3 regions of the Streptomyces sp. NPDC013457 genome follow, and region 2 is predicted to be linked to each of the others. Evidence: riboswitches for the same ligand, from Rfam matches in the RefSeq annotation. Region 2 holds a riboswitch; each other region holds the start of a gene.
The links. Region 2 has a riboswitch for cobalamin ahead of ACF1G2_RS05450 (acyl-CoA thioesterase). Riboswitches for the same ligand answer to the same signal wherever they lie in the genome.
Positions count from the first base shown of each region.

Region 1 (4,179 bases), on a different contig from region 2:
CGGTGCAGGCGCCGACGCCGGCCCAGGGGTCGGCGGGTCGGGTGATGAGGCCGGCCGCGTCGAGCTCCGGCAGCCGCTCGTGGGAGGCCCCGACGACGACGGCGCCACGCCAGGGTGTGAGCCGTACCTCGTCGGCGGGCAGCAGCGCCCGCAGCTGGGCGGCGGTCAGCCGCCCGAGGGGCGCGAGCACGTGCAGCGCGCGCCCGCCGAGTGCCCCGGGCACGGGCGGCGCGCGGTGCGGCAGCGGCGGTGCGGGGGTGACGGGGCGGGCGTCGACCCCGGCCCGCGCGAGCGCGGCGGCGAGGTCGAGGAGGCCGGTCCCGGCGTTCGGCGCGCCGGCCTCTCCGGCCCCGGGGGCGCCTGGGCCGGCCTCCCCGGCGCCGGGGGCGCCCGTCGGCCCGACGCTTGGCAGCCCGTTCGGGCCGGCGTCGTCGGTGGCTTCCGCTTCCGGCGCCCCGGAGCGCGGCAGTTCCTTCACGCGCCACGCGCCGTTTCCGGCGTTCTGTGCGGCGCGCAGGAACGCGTCGGCCGCGGCGAGCGCCGCTCGCGGCGCGTCGGCGCCTGCGACGCGGAACGTCTGTCCGCCGACGCACAGCAGGGCGTCGCCGGCGCGCAGCGCCGGGCCGACGCAGCCGCTCGCCGTGGATCCGGCGGGCAACGGGCTCCCGCCCGTCCTGGCTCCGGTGTCGCCGGACGATGCGCTCCCGCCCGTCCTGGCTCCGCCGCCCGACGGGCTCCCGCCCGACCCCCGGTCGGTGTCCGGCCGGGCGCCTCCTGCGATCAAGGTCACATCCGCGCCGAGCCCCGCCACGTCGCCGCGGCCGTCGTCCAGGGCGAAGAGGAAGCGGCCCGAGAGGGCCGCCGCCCAGGGGGTCGCGCACAGCAGCGCGTCCAGCTCGCGGGCCCACAACTGGGCGTCCGCGTGGCCGAGTCCGTCCAGTCCGGCCGCCGGGGAGGCGACGATGTTGCGGACCCGTTCGTGGGTGGTCGAGGGGAGAAGGCCCGCCTCCGCCAGGCGGTCCGCCAGTTCCGCGCCGCAGCCTTCGCCGAGCCCCCGCAGCTCCACGTTCCCCCGGGACGTGACCGTCACCCGTCCGTCGCCCAGGGACTCCGCCGCCGACGCCAGGACCTCGACCTGACGAGACGTCAACAATCCGGCGGGCAGGCGCAGTCGGGCCAGGCGGCCGTCGTCGGCGGGGTGCAGTCGGAGCGCCCCGGGGCAGGCGTCGCCACGGTCCCGTATGAGAGGTTCGCCCTGGTTGGGCGCAGGGGGCGTGGTGGGCGGCATGGCGGCGAGCATACCCACGTGAATCCGGGTGACCCCCCGGGCCGCCGAGCGCACGATCTACTATGCAGATCGGCATGGGGTCCCAGGACCCCGGGGAGGAAGCCCGGTGAGAATCCGGCGCGGTCCCGCCACTGTGAGCCGGGCCCCGGAAGGGGCCGGGTGAGTCAGGAACTCCTGCCGTCCACACGACCACCCGGGGCGCGGACAACCCCGAGGAAGGCCTGCGCACGCATGCGAATTCTGTTGCTGTCGCACTCCGACACCGACCTGCTCAGCGCCCGCGCGGCCGGCGGCCCCGTCGCGTACCGGTTCGCCAACCCCTCCCGCCTCGCCCTGGACGACCTGCCCGGGCTCCTGGACGGCGCCGACCTCGTTCTCGTACGCCTCCTCGGCGGTCTGCGCGCCTGGGAGGACGGCCTGGACGCCCTGCGGGCGACGGAGAAGCCGCTGGTCGTGCTCTCCGGGGAACAGGCTCCCGACGCCCAGCTGATGGAGGCCTCCACCGTCCCCGTGGGCGTCGCCACCGAGGCCCACGCCTACCTCGCGCACGGCGGTCCGGCCAACCTGGAGCAGCTGGCCCGGTTCCTCTCCGACACCGTGCTGCTCACCGGTCACGGCTTCGACGCCCCCGCCGCCGCGCCCACCTGGGGCCCGCTGGAGCGGGAGGCGCGCGCCACCGACGGCCCGACCGTCGCCGTGCTCTACTACCGCGCCCACCACATGAGCGGGAACACCGCCTTCGTCGACGCGCTCTGCGCGGCGGTCGAGGACGCGGGCGCCCGGGCCCTGCCGCTGTACGTCGCCTCCCTGCGCGCCCCCGAGCCGGAGCTGCTCGACACCCTTCGTACGGCCGACGCGATCGTCACCACCGTCCTCGCTGCCGGCGGCACCAAGCCCGCCGAGGCGCAGGCGGGCGGGGACGAGGACGCCTGGGACGCGGGCGCGCTCGCCGCCCTCGACGTGCCGATCCTGCAGGCGCTCTGCCTCACCGGCTCGCGCGCCGCCTGGGAGGAGAACGACGAGGGCCTCTCCCCGCTGGACGCCGCGAGCCAGGTCGCCGTGCCCGAGTTCGACGGCCGGCTCATCACCGTCCCGTTCTCCTTCAAGGAGATCGACGAGGACGGACTTCCGGCGTACGTCGCCGACACCGAGCGCGCCGCTCGCGTCGCCGGGATCGCGGTGCGCCACGCCCGCCTGCGGCACATCCCGAACGCCGAGAAGAGGATCGCGCTGGTCCTCTCCGCGTACCCGACCAAGCACTCCCGGATCGGCAACGCGGTCGGCCTCGACACCCCCGCCTCCGCCGTCGCGCTCCTGCGGCGCCTGCGTGCGGAGGGGTACGACTTCGGCCCGGTCGAGGAGATCCCCGGGCTGGTCTCCGGGGACGGCGACGAGCTGATCTACGCCCTGATCGAGGCGGGCGGCCACGACCAGGACTGGCTGACCGAGGAGCAGCTGGCGAAGAACCCCGTCCGCATCCCGGCCGCCGACTACCGCCGCTGGTACGCGACCCTCCCGGCCGAGCTGCGCGAGGCCGTCGAGGAGCACTGGGGCCCGGCGCCCGGGGAGATGTTCCTCGACCGGTCCCGGAACCCCGAGGGCGACATCGTCCTCGCCGCCCTGCGGCGCGGGAACCTCCTCGTCCTCATCCAGCCGCCGCGCGGCTTCGGCGAGAACCCGATCGCGATCTACCACGACCCCGATCTCCCGCCGTCCCACCACTACCTGGCCGCCTACCGCTGGATCGCGGCGCGCACCGAGGACGGCGGCTTCGGGGCGGACGCGATGGTCCACCTCGGCAAGCACGGCAACCTGGAGTGGCTGCCCGGCAAGAACGCGGGCCTGTCCGCCGCCTGCGGCCCGGACGCGGCGCTCGGCGACATCCCGCTGGTCTACCCGTTCCTGGTCAACGACCCGGGCGAGGGTACGCAGGCCAAGCGCCGCGTGCACGCGACGCTGGTCGACCACCTGGTGCCGCCGATGGCCCGCGCCGACTCGTACGGCGACATCGCGCGCCTGGAGCAGCTGCTCGACGAGTACGCGCAGATCTCCTCCATGGACCCGTCCAAGCTGCCCGCCATCCGCGCGCAGATCTGGACGCTGATCCAGGCGGCCAAGCTCGACCACGACCTGGGCCTGGAGGCCCGCCCGGAGGACGACGGCTTCGACGACTTCCTGCTGCACGTCGACGGCTGGCTGTGCGAGGTCAAGGACGCCCAGATCAGGGACGGTCTGCATGTGCTCGGCGGGGCACCGGCCGGTCCCGAGCGCGTGAACCTGGTGCTCTCGATCCTGCGCGCCCGGCAGATCTGGGGCGGTACGCAGGCGCTGCCGGGTCTCCGTGAGGCCCTGGGCCTCGACGAGTCGGCCGCGACCCGTACCACCGCCGACGAGGCGGAGGCGACGGCGCGCGAGCTGGTCGAGGCGATGGAGGCGGCGGACTGGTCCGTGGAGGCGGTCCCGGCGGTCGCCGCCGCGTACGGTCCCGACGTCCAGGCCGTCCTCCGCTTCGCCTGCGAGCAGGTCGTGCCGCGGCTCGCCGCCACGACCGACGAACTCGCCCACGCCGTGCACGCGTTGAACGGCGGCTTCGTCCCGGCGGGGCCCTCCGGCTCGCCGCTGCGCGGCCTGGTCAACGTGCTGCCGACCGGCCGGAACTTCTACTCCGTCGACCCCAAGGCCGTCCCCTCCCGCCTCGCGTGGGAGACCGGCCAGGCGCTCGCCGACTCGCTCCTGGAGCGCTACCGCTCCGACAACGGGGAGTGGCCGACCTCCGTCGGCCTCTCCCTGTGGGGCACGAGCGCGATGCGCACGGCGGGCGACGACGTGGCCGAGGCCCTCGCCCTGCTGGGCGTCCGCCCCACGTGGGACGACGCCTCGCGCCGGGTGAA
Region 1 is NZ_JBICBL010000008.1:422,276-426,454, forward strand. Features, by position in the region: gene ACF1G2_RS23765 (cobalamin biosynthesis protein CobG) at 1-1,300, opposite strand, end outside; cobalamin riboswitch at 1,344-1,483, shown strand; gene cobN (cobaltochelatase subunit CobN) at 1,520-4,179, shown strand, end outside.
Region 1: it holds a riboswitch for cobalamin, as region 2 does, so the genes downstream of both, cobN (cobaltochelatase subunit CobN) here and ACF1G2_RS05450 (acyl-CoA thioesterase) in region 2, are expected to answer to the same signal.

Region 2 (4,179 bases):
TGGTAGAGGATGTGCCCGGTGCTCATGCCGGCCCGCTCGGCGATGTCGGACATCCGCAGGGCCGCCGTGCCCTTCTCGGCGATGACGCTGATGGCGGCCTGCATGGCCCTCCCCCGCGCCTCGTCCCCGCTGGACTGACGTTTCCTCTCGATCGGGACCCGGGCCTCGGGCCGCGAGGCCGCGCCGGTCCTGGTGCCCGTCGGCCCGGTCACGCCTCGCGGCCGGAGGAGGCGGTCGGGCAGCCCGGGTCCGGTCTCTGACGTTGGCATGAGCTCGCTTTCGGTTCCGAAATCCAGGCCCCAAGTCTAGGTTCCGAAAATCTAGACTGTTAGTCTAGACTGAAAATCTAGTCAATGTGATGGGGAGTGTGACGGCCGGCTGTACCTGGCCGCCCTGACGGCCAGCGGCCCACCTGCCCTGCTCACCACCCGGGAGAGATCCACATGCCGCGCGGATTCGATGTCGTGGAGACCTGTATCGCCGACCTGCGCGCAGCGCTGGAGAAGGGCGAGACGACCGCGGTCGGACTGCTCGACGCCTACCTCGCGCGGATCGACGCGTACGACCGGCCCGGTACGGCCACCGCTCTGAACGCGATGGTCGTGATGAACCCGCGCGCCCGGGCGGAGGCGGAGGCCTCCGACGCCCGCCGCGCGCGCGGCGAGACCCTGGGCCCGCTGGACGGCATCCCGTACACCGCCAAGGACAGCTACCTCGCCGAGGGGCTCACGGCCGCGTCCGGCTCCCCGGCGTTCGAGCACCTCGTCGCCCAGCACGACGCCTTCGCCATCGAGCGCCTGCGCGCCGGCGGCGCGATCCTGATCGGCCTGACCAACATGCCGCCGATGGCGAACGGCGGGATGCAGCGCGGCGTGTACGGCCGCGCGGAGAGCCCGTACAGCGCCGACTGGCTCACCAGCGCCTACGGCTCCGGCTCCTCCAACGGCTCCGGCACGGCGACGGCGGCCTCCTTCGGCGCGTTCGGCCTCGGCGAGGAGACCTGGTCCTCGGGCCGTGCCCCCGCCTCCAACAACGCGCTGTGCGCCTACACCCCCAGCCGCGGCGTGATCTCGGTCCGTGGCAACTGGCCGCTCGTGCCGACCATGGACGTCGTGGTCCCGCACACCCGCACCATGGCCGACCTGCTCGAGGTGCTCGACGTCGTCGTCGCCGACGACCCGCACACCCGCGGGGACCTGTGGCGCGCACAGCCGTGGGTGGCACTGCCCTCGCCGTCCCAGATACGCCCCGCCTCCTACCCGGCCCTCACCCCCGCCGACGCCCGGGCCGCATGCGACGCGCTCGCCGGCAAGCGGGTCGGCGTGCCCCGGATGTACATCAACGCCGACCCCGACGCCGGAACGAACCCCGACGGAGGCATCGGCGGCCAGACCGGACAGCGCATCGACACCCGCCCCTCGGTGATCACCCTGTGGGAAGCCGCCCGCCGCGACCTCGAGGCCGCCGGCGCCGAGGTCGTCGAGGTCGACTTCCCCGTGGTGTCCCACTACGAGTCCGACCGCCCCGGGGCGCCCTCGCTGCTCACCCGCGGACTGGTCAGCCGCGAGTACCTCACCTTCGAGATCGAGGACCTGTCCGCCTGGGCCTGGGACGACTTCCTGCGCGCCAACGGCGACCCGGCGCTCTCCACCCTGGCCGACGTCGACGGCGACCGCATCTGGCCCAAGCAGGAGGGCGAACTGCCCGACCGGTACGACGGCTTCGACGACACGATCGGCGACTACCCCCGCTTCGTGCGCGAGCGCCCGTACGCGTCCCTCGCCGACATGCCGCTCCTCGAGCAGGGGCTGCGCGGACTGGAGGAGACGCGCCGCGTCGACCTGGAGCTGTGGATGGACGGACTGGGCCTGGACGCGGTGGTCTTCCCCGCGGTGGCCGACGTGGGCCCCGCGGACATGGACGTCGACGCGGCGTCCGCCGACCTCGGCTGGCGCAACGGCGTCTGGGTCGCCAACGGCAACCTGGTCCCCCGCCACCTCGGCATCCCGACCGTCACCGTGCCCATGGGCACCATGACGGACACCGGCATGCCCGTCGGGCTGACCTTCGCGGGCCGCGCCTACGACGACAACGCCCTGCTGGCCCTCGCCGCGGCCTTCGAGAAGACCGGCGACCGGCGCACGGCGCCGCCGCGCACGCCGCGCCTGACCGCGCAGTTGACCTGACGCGCCGAGGAGGGGGCGTGGCCTGGGGCCACGCCCTCGCCGGAGGGCGTGACGTCCCTGCCGTACGCTGGCCGGGCAGCTGGTTCGCCCCGTCCGCCAGGCGGGATGCGTCGTAAGAGGGAACCCGGTGGGAATCCGGGACTGCCCCGCAGCGGTGAGCGGGAACGACCGCCGTCATGAGCACTGGGTCCGGGACGGGCCTGGGAAGCGACGGTCAGTAGGAGTCCTCCGCGAGGAGGGCGTGCCCGCGAGTCCGAAGACCTGCCGGCTGCCCGCGCGCCGTGTCCCCGGCGCGGGGAACTGCCCTGCCGCGACTCGCGAAGGAGAGTTGACGTGGCCGATCGCACCGTCACCAGCCCTGCCCGTACGAAGACCCCGGACGACTCCCGGGTGGTCCTCGCTCACATCATGAGCGACCACGACACCAATCTGTACGGCACCATCCACGGCGGCGTGATGATGAAGCTCATCGACGACGCCGCCGCGGCCGCCGCCGGGCGGCATGCCGACGGGCCCGCCGTCACCGTGTCCGTCGACCGGATGACCTTCCTCGCGCCGGTACGGGCCGGGGACCTGCTCAGCGTGGAAGCCGGACTGGAACGCGCGGGCCGGACGTCCATGACCGTCGGCGTCCGCGTCACGGCCGAGCGCTGGAACAGCTCCGGCCCCACCACCGAGGTCGCCACCGGACTCCTCACCTTCGTCGCGATCGATGCCGACGGGACCCCGCGCCCCGTGCCCGCGCTCGACGCGGAGCTCCCCGGCCGGTCCTGACGCGCGGCGCCGCGGTCGCCTGTCCGGTCGTGGTCGTGGGTCCGCTCCGGTCGGTTCACGTCGGTCGGGCGCCAGGGCCGGACGGGTCGAAGTCGCTTCGCTACGGGTGCAGTTCGAACACCAGGTGCGGGGAGAGGGCGCGCAGGAAGTCGGCGGCGTCGAAGATCTCGCCCGCGGCGGCGACGCCGACGGTGCGGGTGCGGCCGGTGAGCACGCGTTCGAGGGCTTCGACGACGAGGGGCGCCGTGACGGCGTAGATGTCCTGTCCGTGGGCCACCGCGCGGCGCTCGGCGCCGCCGAGCCGTACGACCGCGTCGACGAGGAAGGTCTGGTCGGACCGCCCGCTCTCGTCGGCGGCGGCCGGCGCCGGTGTGCCGGGGGCCGCGATGTCCTGGACGGCGTTGGCCGTCATGTAGGTCGTGACCTCCGGGACGGAGAGGTGGGTGGGCACGGTCACGACGTCGGCCATCGTGAACTCCCCGATCACGGGCCGGGGGCCCATCGGCTGCGGGAAGGGCCAGGTGAGGGTGGGCGGGGCGTCGGTGCGGTACTCCCACTGACCGCCGGTGTAGCGCAGGCGTCGCTCACCGCGCCGCTCCCGGGAGACCGCGCCCGAGAGCCGCGTCCCCGCGGTGGGGTGCCAGCTGCTCAGGCCGTAGGCGATGTGCACCTCGTCGGCCTCGCTCCAGTCGCTCATGGCGGCGGTGGCGAGCAGGTCGCCGAGGCCGCCGAAGAAGGCCATCGCGGGAACGACCACCGCGCCGGCGTCGCGCGCCCGGTCGGCGTAGTGGGCGAAGGTGTCGATGTTGGCCTCCAGCTCGGCGGCCACGTCCAGGTACGGGATGCCGGCCCGGAGGGCCGCCTCGATCACGGGGGCGGTCGTCGAGGCGAAGGGCCCGGCGCAGTTGACGACGGCGGCCGTACCGGCCAGCGCGCGGTCGAGCGATTCCGGGTCGTCCACCGTCGCGGGGCGTGCGTCCAGACCGGACTCGTCCGCCAGCGTCTTGAGCCTGCCCGTGTCACGGCCGGACAGCACGGGGACGAAGCCCCGCTCCACCAGCTCCGCCACCACGAAACGACCTGTGTGCCCGTACGCGCCGAACACCGCCACCAGCTGCCCCGATCCCATGAACCCGCTCCTCCGCGCCGAGTGCCGTGCCGCGGATCCGTGTGATCCGCCGCGCTCCGTCATGAGGATCCTTGCGCGGAGCGGGCCTTC
Region 2 is NZ_JBICBL010000001.1:1,198,240-1,202,418, forward strand. Features, by position in the region: gene ACF1G2_RS05440 (TetR/AcrR family transcriptional regulator) at 1-104, opposite strand, end outside; gene ACF1G2_RS05445 (amidase) at 444-2,186, shown strand; cobalamin riboswitch at 2,250-2,470, shown strand; gene ACF1G2_RS05450 (acyl-CoA thioesterase) at 2,520-2,960, shown strand; gene ACF1G2_RS05455 (saccharopine dehydrogenase family protein) at 3,061-4,089, opposite strand.

Region 3 (4,179 bases), on a different contig from region 2:
ACGTGTGGGCGCGAGCGGAACGGAGCAGGCTCAGCGGATCGACCGTCATCGCTTCAGGAGGTACCCATGAGGATGCTGATCAACGTTCCGGAGACCGTCGTCGCCGATGCCCTGCGCGGGATGGCCGCCGCGCATCCCGAACTCACCGTCGACGTCGAGAACCGCGTCGTCCTGCGGCGTGACGCGCCTGTCGCCGGGAAGGTGGGGCTGGTGTCCGGGGGCGGGTCCGGGCACGAACCCCTGCACGGGGGCTTCGTGGGGCCCGGGATGCTGGCGGCCGCCTGCCCCGGAGAGGTGTTCACCTCGCCCGTCCCCGACCAGATGGTGCGCGCCGCCGCCGCGGTCGACAGTGGGGCCGGGGTGCTGTTCGTCGTCAAGAACTACACCGGTGACGTGCTCAACTTCGAGATGGCCGCCGAACTCGCGGAGGACGAGGGCATCCAGATCGCGAAGGTGCTCGTCGACGACGACGTGGCGGTGACGGACAGTCTGTACACGGCCGGCCGGCGCGGGACGGGGGCGACCCTCTTCGTGGAGAAGATCGCCGGTGCCGCCGCCGAGGAGGGTGCGCCGCTGGAGCGGGTGGAGGCGGTCGCCCGCCGGGTGAACGAACGGTCGCGGAGTTTCGGTGTGGCGCTGAGCGCCTGCACCACACCCGCCAAGGGCAGTCCGACTTTCGAACTACCGCCAGGTGAGCTGGAGTTGGGGATCGGCATCCACGGGGAGCCCGGACGGGAGCGACGGCCCATGATGACCTCGGGCGAGATCGCGGACGTCGCCGTCGACGCCGTCCTGGAGGACCTGCGGCCGTCCGGTCCCGTCCTCGCCCTCGTGAACGGGATGGGCGCCACGCCGCTGCTCGAACTGTACGGTTTCAACGCCGAGGTCCAGCGCGTGCTGGCCGAGCGCGGGGTGCCCGTCGCCCGCACGCTGGTCGGCAACTACGTGACCTCGCTCGACATGGCCGGCTGCTCGGTGACGCTCTGTCAGGCCGACGAGGAGCTGCTCCGGCTCTGGGACGCGCCCGTGCAGACGCCGGCGCTGCGCTGGGGGCGGTGAGCGGGGATGACCGAACCGGACGATTTCGACGCCGCGTTCTTCCGTCGCTGGCTGACCGGGGCGGCGGCGGTCGTCGACCGTGAGGCGGAGCGTCTCACCGAGCTCGACTCGGCGATCGGCGACGCGGACCACGGCGCCAATCTGAAGCGGGGGTTCGCCGCCGTGAGGGACATCCTGGAGAAGGATCCGCCCGAGACTCCGGGGGCCGTACTCGTGGCCGCGGGGCGGCAGTTGATCTCCACGGTCGGGGGTGCGTCGGGGCCGCTGTACGGGACGCTGCTGCGGCGGACCGGCAAGGCGCTCGGGAATGCCGCATCGGTGACACGGGAGGACCTGGCCGCGGCCCTGGCCGCCGGGGTCGCCGCCGTCGCACAGCTCGGCGGGGCCCAGGTCGGGGACAAGACCATGCTCGACGCGCTCACCCCCGCGGCCGAGGCGCTCGGCGACTCCTTCGCCGCGGCCCGGGACGCGGCCGAGCGCGGGGCGCTCGCGACCGTACCGCTCCGGGCGCGCAAGGGCAGGGCGAGCTATCTGGGCGAACGCTCCGTCGGGCATCAGGACCCCGGGGCCACCTCGTCGGCCCTGCTGATCGCCGCGCTCGCGGAGGTGGCCGCCGCATGACCGGCCGGCAGGGCACGGTGGGCATCGTTCTCGTCTCGCACAGCGCGGCCGTCGCCGACGCCGTCGCCGCCCTGGCCCGGGGGCTCGCGGGCGGTGGGGCGACCGCTCCCGTCGCCGCGGCCGGAGGCACGCCCGACGGCGGTCTCGGCACGAGTTCCGAGCGGATCGTCGAGGCGGCGAACGCGGTCGACGGGGGCGCCGGAGTGGCCATCCTCGTCGACCTCGGCAGCGCCGTCCTGACCGTCAAGGCGCTGCTCGCCGAGGAGGACGAGCTTCCGGACGGCTCACGGCTCGTCGACGCCCCGTTCGTCGAGGGCGCCGTCGCCGCGCTCGTCACGGCGAGCGCCGGCGGGGACCTGGACGCGGTGGCGGCGGCGGCCTCGGAGGCGTACGCGTACCGGAAGGAGTGAGGCGGGGGCGTGGGAGGCGTGCGCAGGGGCGACAGGGGTGCGTGGGGCGCGCGGGAGATCCGTCACACACCGTCCGCGACGCCTCCCGTGTTGTGATGTACCTGGTCAACCCACTAATGTCACAGCGCCTTGGTGTACGGGAAACCGGTGCGGTACCGGTGCGGCCCTCGCCACTGTGATCGGGAAGTCCGGCTCCATCCCTCCGGGGAAGCCACTGGACCGCCGCGGGAGACCGCGGGGGTGTGGGAAGGCGGAGCCGCGGCGGCATGACCCGTCAGCCAGGAGACCGGCCAAGGTGCGTTGTCCATCCACGAGGTGCTGGAGAGGGTCTCCCAACCATGCATATAGCCGAGGGGTATCTGCCCCCTGTGCACGCGGCCGCCTGGGGCGTCGCGTCCGCTCCCTTCGTCGTCCACGGTGTCCGCGCCCTGACCCGTGAGGTCAAGGCCAACCCCGAGTCCACCCTGTTGCTCGGTGCGTCCGGTGCGTTCACCTTCGTTCTGTCCGCGCTCAAGATCCCGTCGGTGACCGGCAGTTGCTCGCACCCGACCGGTACGGGCCTTGGCGCGATCCTGTTCCGGCCGCCGGTGATGGCGGTCCTGGGCACGATCACCCTGCTGTTCCAGGCGCTGCTGCTCGCCCACGGCGGGCTCACCACGCTCGGTGCCAACGTCTTCTCGATGGCGATCGTCGGGCCGTGGGCCGGTTTCGCCACGTACTGGCTGCTTCGCCGCTTCGACGTCCCGCTCATGGTGAGCGTGTTCTTCGGCGCGTTCGTCGCCGACCTGTCGACGTACTGCGTGACCAGCGTCCAGCTCGCGCTGGCGTTCCCGGACCCGGGCAGCGGTGTGCTCGGCGCGCTGGCCAAGTTCGGTGGAATCTTCGCCGTCACACAGCTGCCGCTCGCCGTCAGCGAGGGCCTGCTGACGGTGCTGGTCATGCGGCTGCTCACGCAGTCCAGCAAGGCGGACCTGACCCGCCTCGGGGTGCTGCTCCCGTCCCGGAAGAAGAACGAGAACGCGGAGGCGAGCGCCTGATGAGCCGGAACGCGAAGATCAACGCACTGCTGCTGCTCGTCGTCGGAGCGCTGGCCGTCCTCCCGCTGGTCCTGGGACTGGGCGACCACAAGGAGGAGCCGTTCACCGGCGCCGACGGTGAGGCAGAGACGGCGATCACGGAGATCGACCCGGACTACGAGCCGTGGTTCTCCCCACTGTACGAACCCCCGTCCGGCGAGATCGAGTCGGCGCTCTTCTCCCTGCAGGCTGCGCTCGGCGCCGGAGTGCTCGCCTACTACTTCGGCCTGCACAAGGGGCGCAGGCAGGGCGAGGCCCGCGCGCTCGCGAAGTCGCCGACGTCCGTGCCCGAGCCTGCTTCGGCGCCGGTGTCCACGGCCACGTCCACGGCCGGCGACGAGTAGCCGCCGGTGCTGCCGATCGACGCGGCGGCGCACAGCAGTCGCTGGCGCCGCCGTCACCCGTGCGAGAAAGCGGCGCTCGGCTTCGGTCTGACGCTCTGCGCGGTGTGCCTTCCGCCGTGGCCGGGTGCCGTGCTGGTCGCGGCGGCCACCCTGGCCGTCCTTCTCGGGCCGGCCGGGGTGCCGGTGCGCCAGCTGTGGCGCGCGTTCCGCATCCCGCTGGGCTTCTGTGTGACGGGAGCGGTCCCGCTGCTCTTCGAGGTGGGCGGGGACCGGGGCCTGGTGGCGCTCGCGCACGACGGGCCCGTGCACGCGGGCGAGTTGCTGCTGCGGACCTCGTCGGCGTCGCTGGGCGTGCTGCTGTTCGCCTTCACGACGCCCGTCTCGGACGTGCTGCCCCGGCTGGTGCGGGCCGGTGTGCCGGCGCCCGTGGTGGACGTGGCGCTGGTGATGTACCGGATCAGCTTCCTTCTTCTGGATGCGATGTCCAAGATCCGGCAGGCGCAGGCGGCCCGGCTCGGGCTGACCACGCGGGCGGCGACCTGGCGTTCCCTCGCCGGGCTCGGCGCCACGGCCTTCGTGCGCGCCTTCGACCGGGCGCAGCGCCTGCAGACGGGCCTGGCCGGCCGGGGTTACGACGGCACGTTGCGGGTCCTGGTGCCCGAGGCCGCG
Region 3 is NZ_JBICBL010000006.1:335,105-339,283, forward strand. Features, by position in the region: gene dhaK (dihydroxyacetone kinase subunit DhaK) at 67-1,059, shown strand; gene dhaL (dihydroxyacetone kinase subunit DhaL) at 1,066-1,680, shown strand; gene ACF1G2_RS18735 (PTS-dependent dihydroxyacetone kinase phosphotransferase subunit DhaM) at 1,677-2,090, shown strand; cobalamin riboswitch at 2,176-2,400, shown strand; gene ACF1G2_RS18740 (energy-coupling factor ABC transporter permease) at 2,429-3,127, shown strand; gene ACF1G2_RS18745 (energy-coupling factor ABC transporter substrate-binding protein) at 3,127-3,510, shown strand; gene cbiQ (cobalt ECF transporter T component CbiQ) at 3,517-4,179, shown strand, end outside.
Region 3: it holds a riboswitch for cobalamin, as region 2 does, so the genes downstream of both, ACF1G2_RS18740 (energy-coupling factor ABC transporter permease) here and ACF1G2_RS05450 (acyl-CoA thioesterase) in region 2, are expected to answer to the same signal.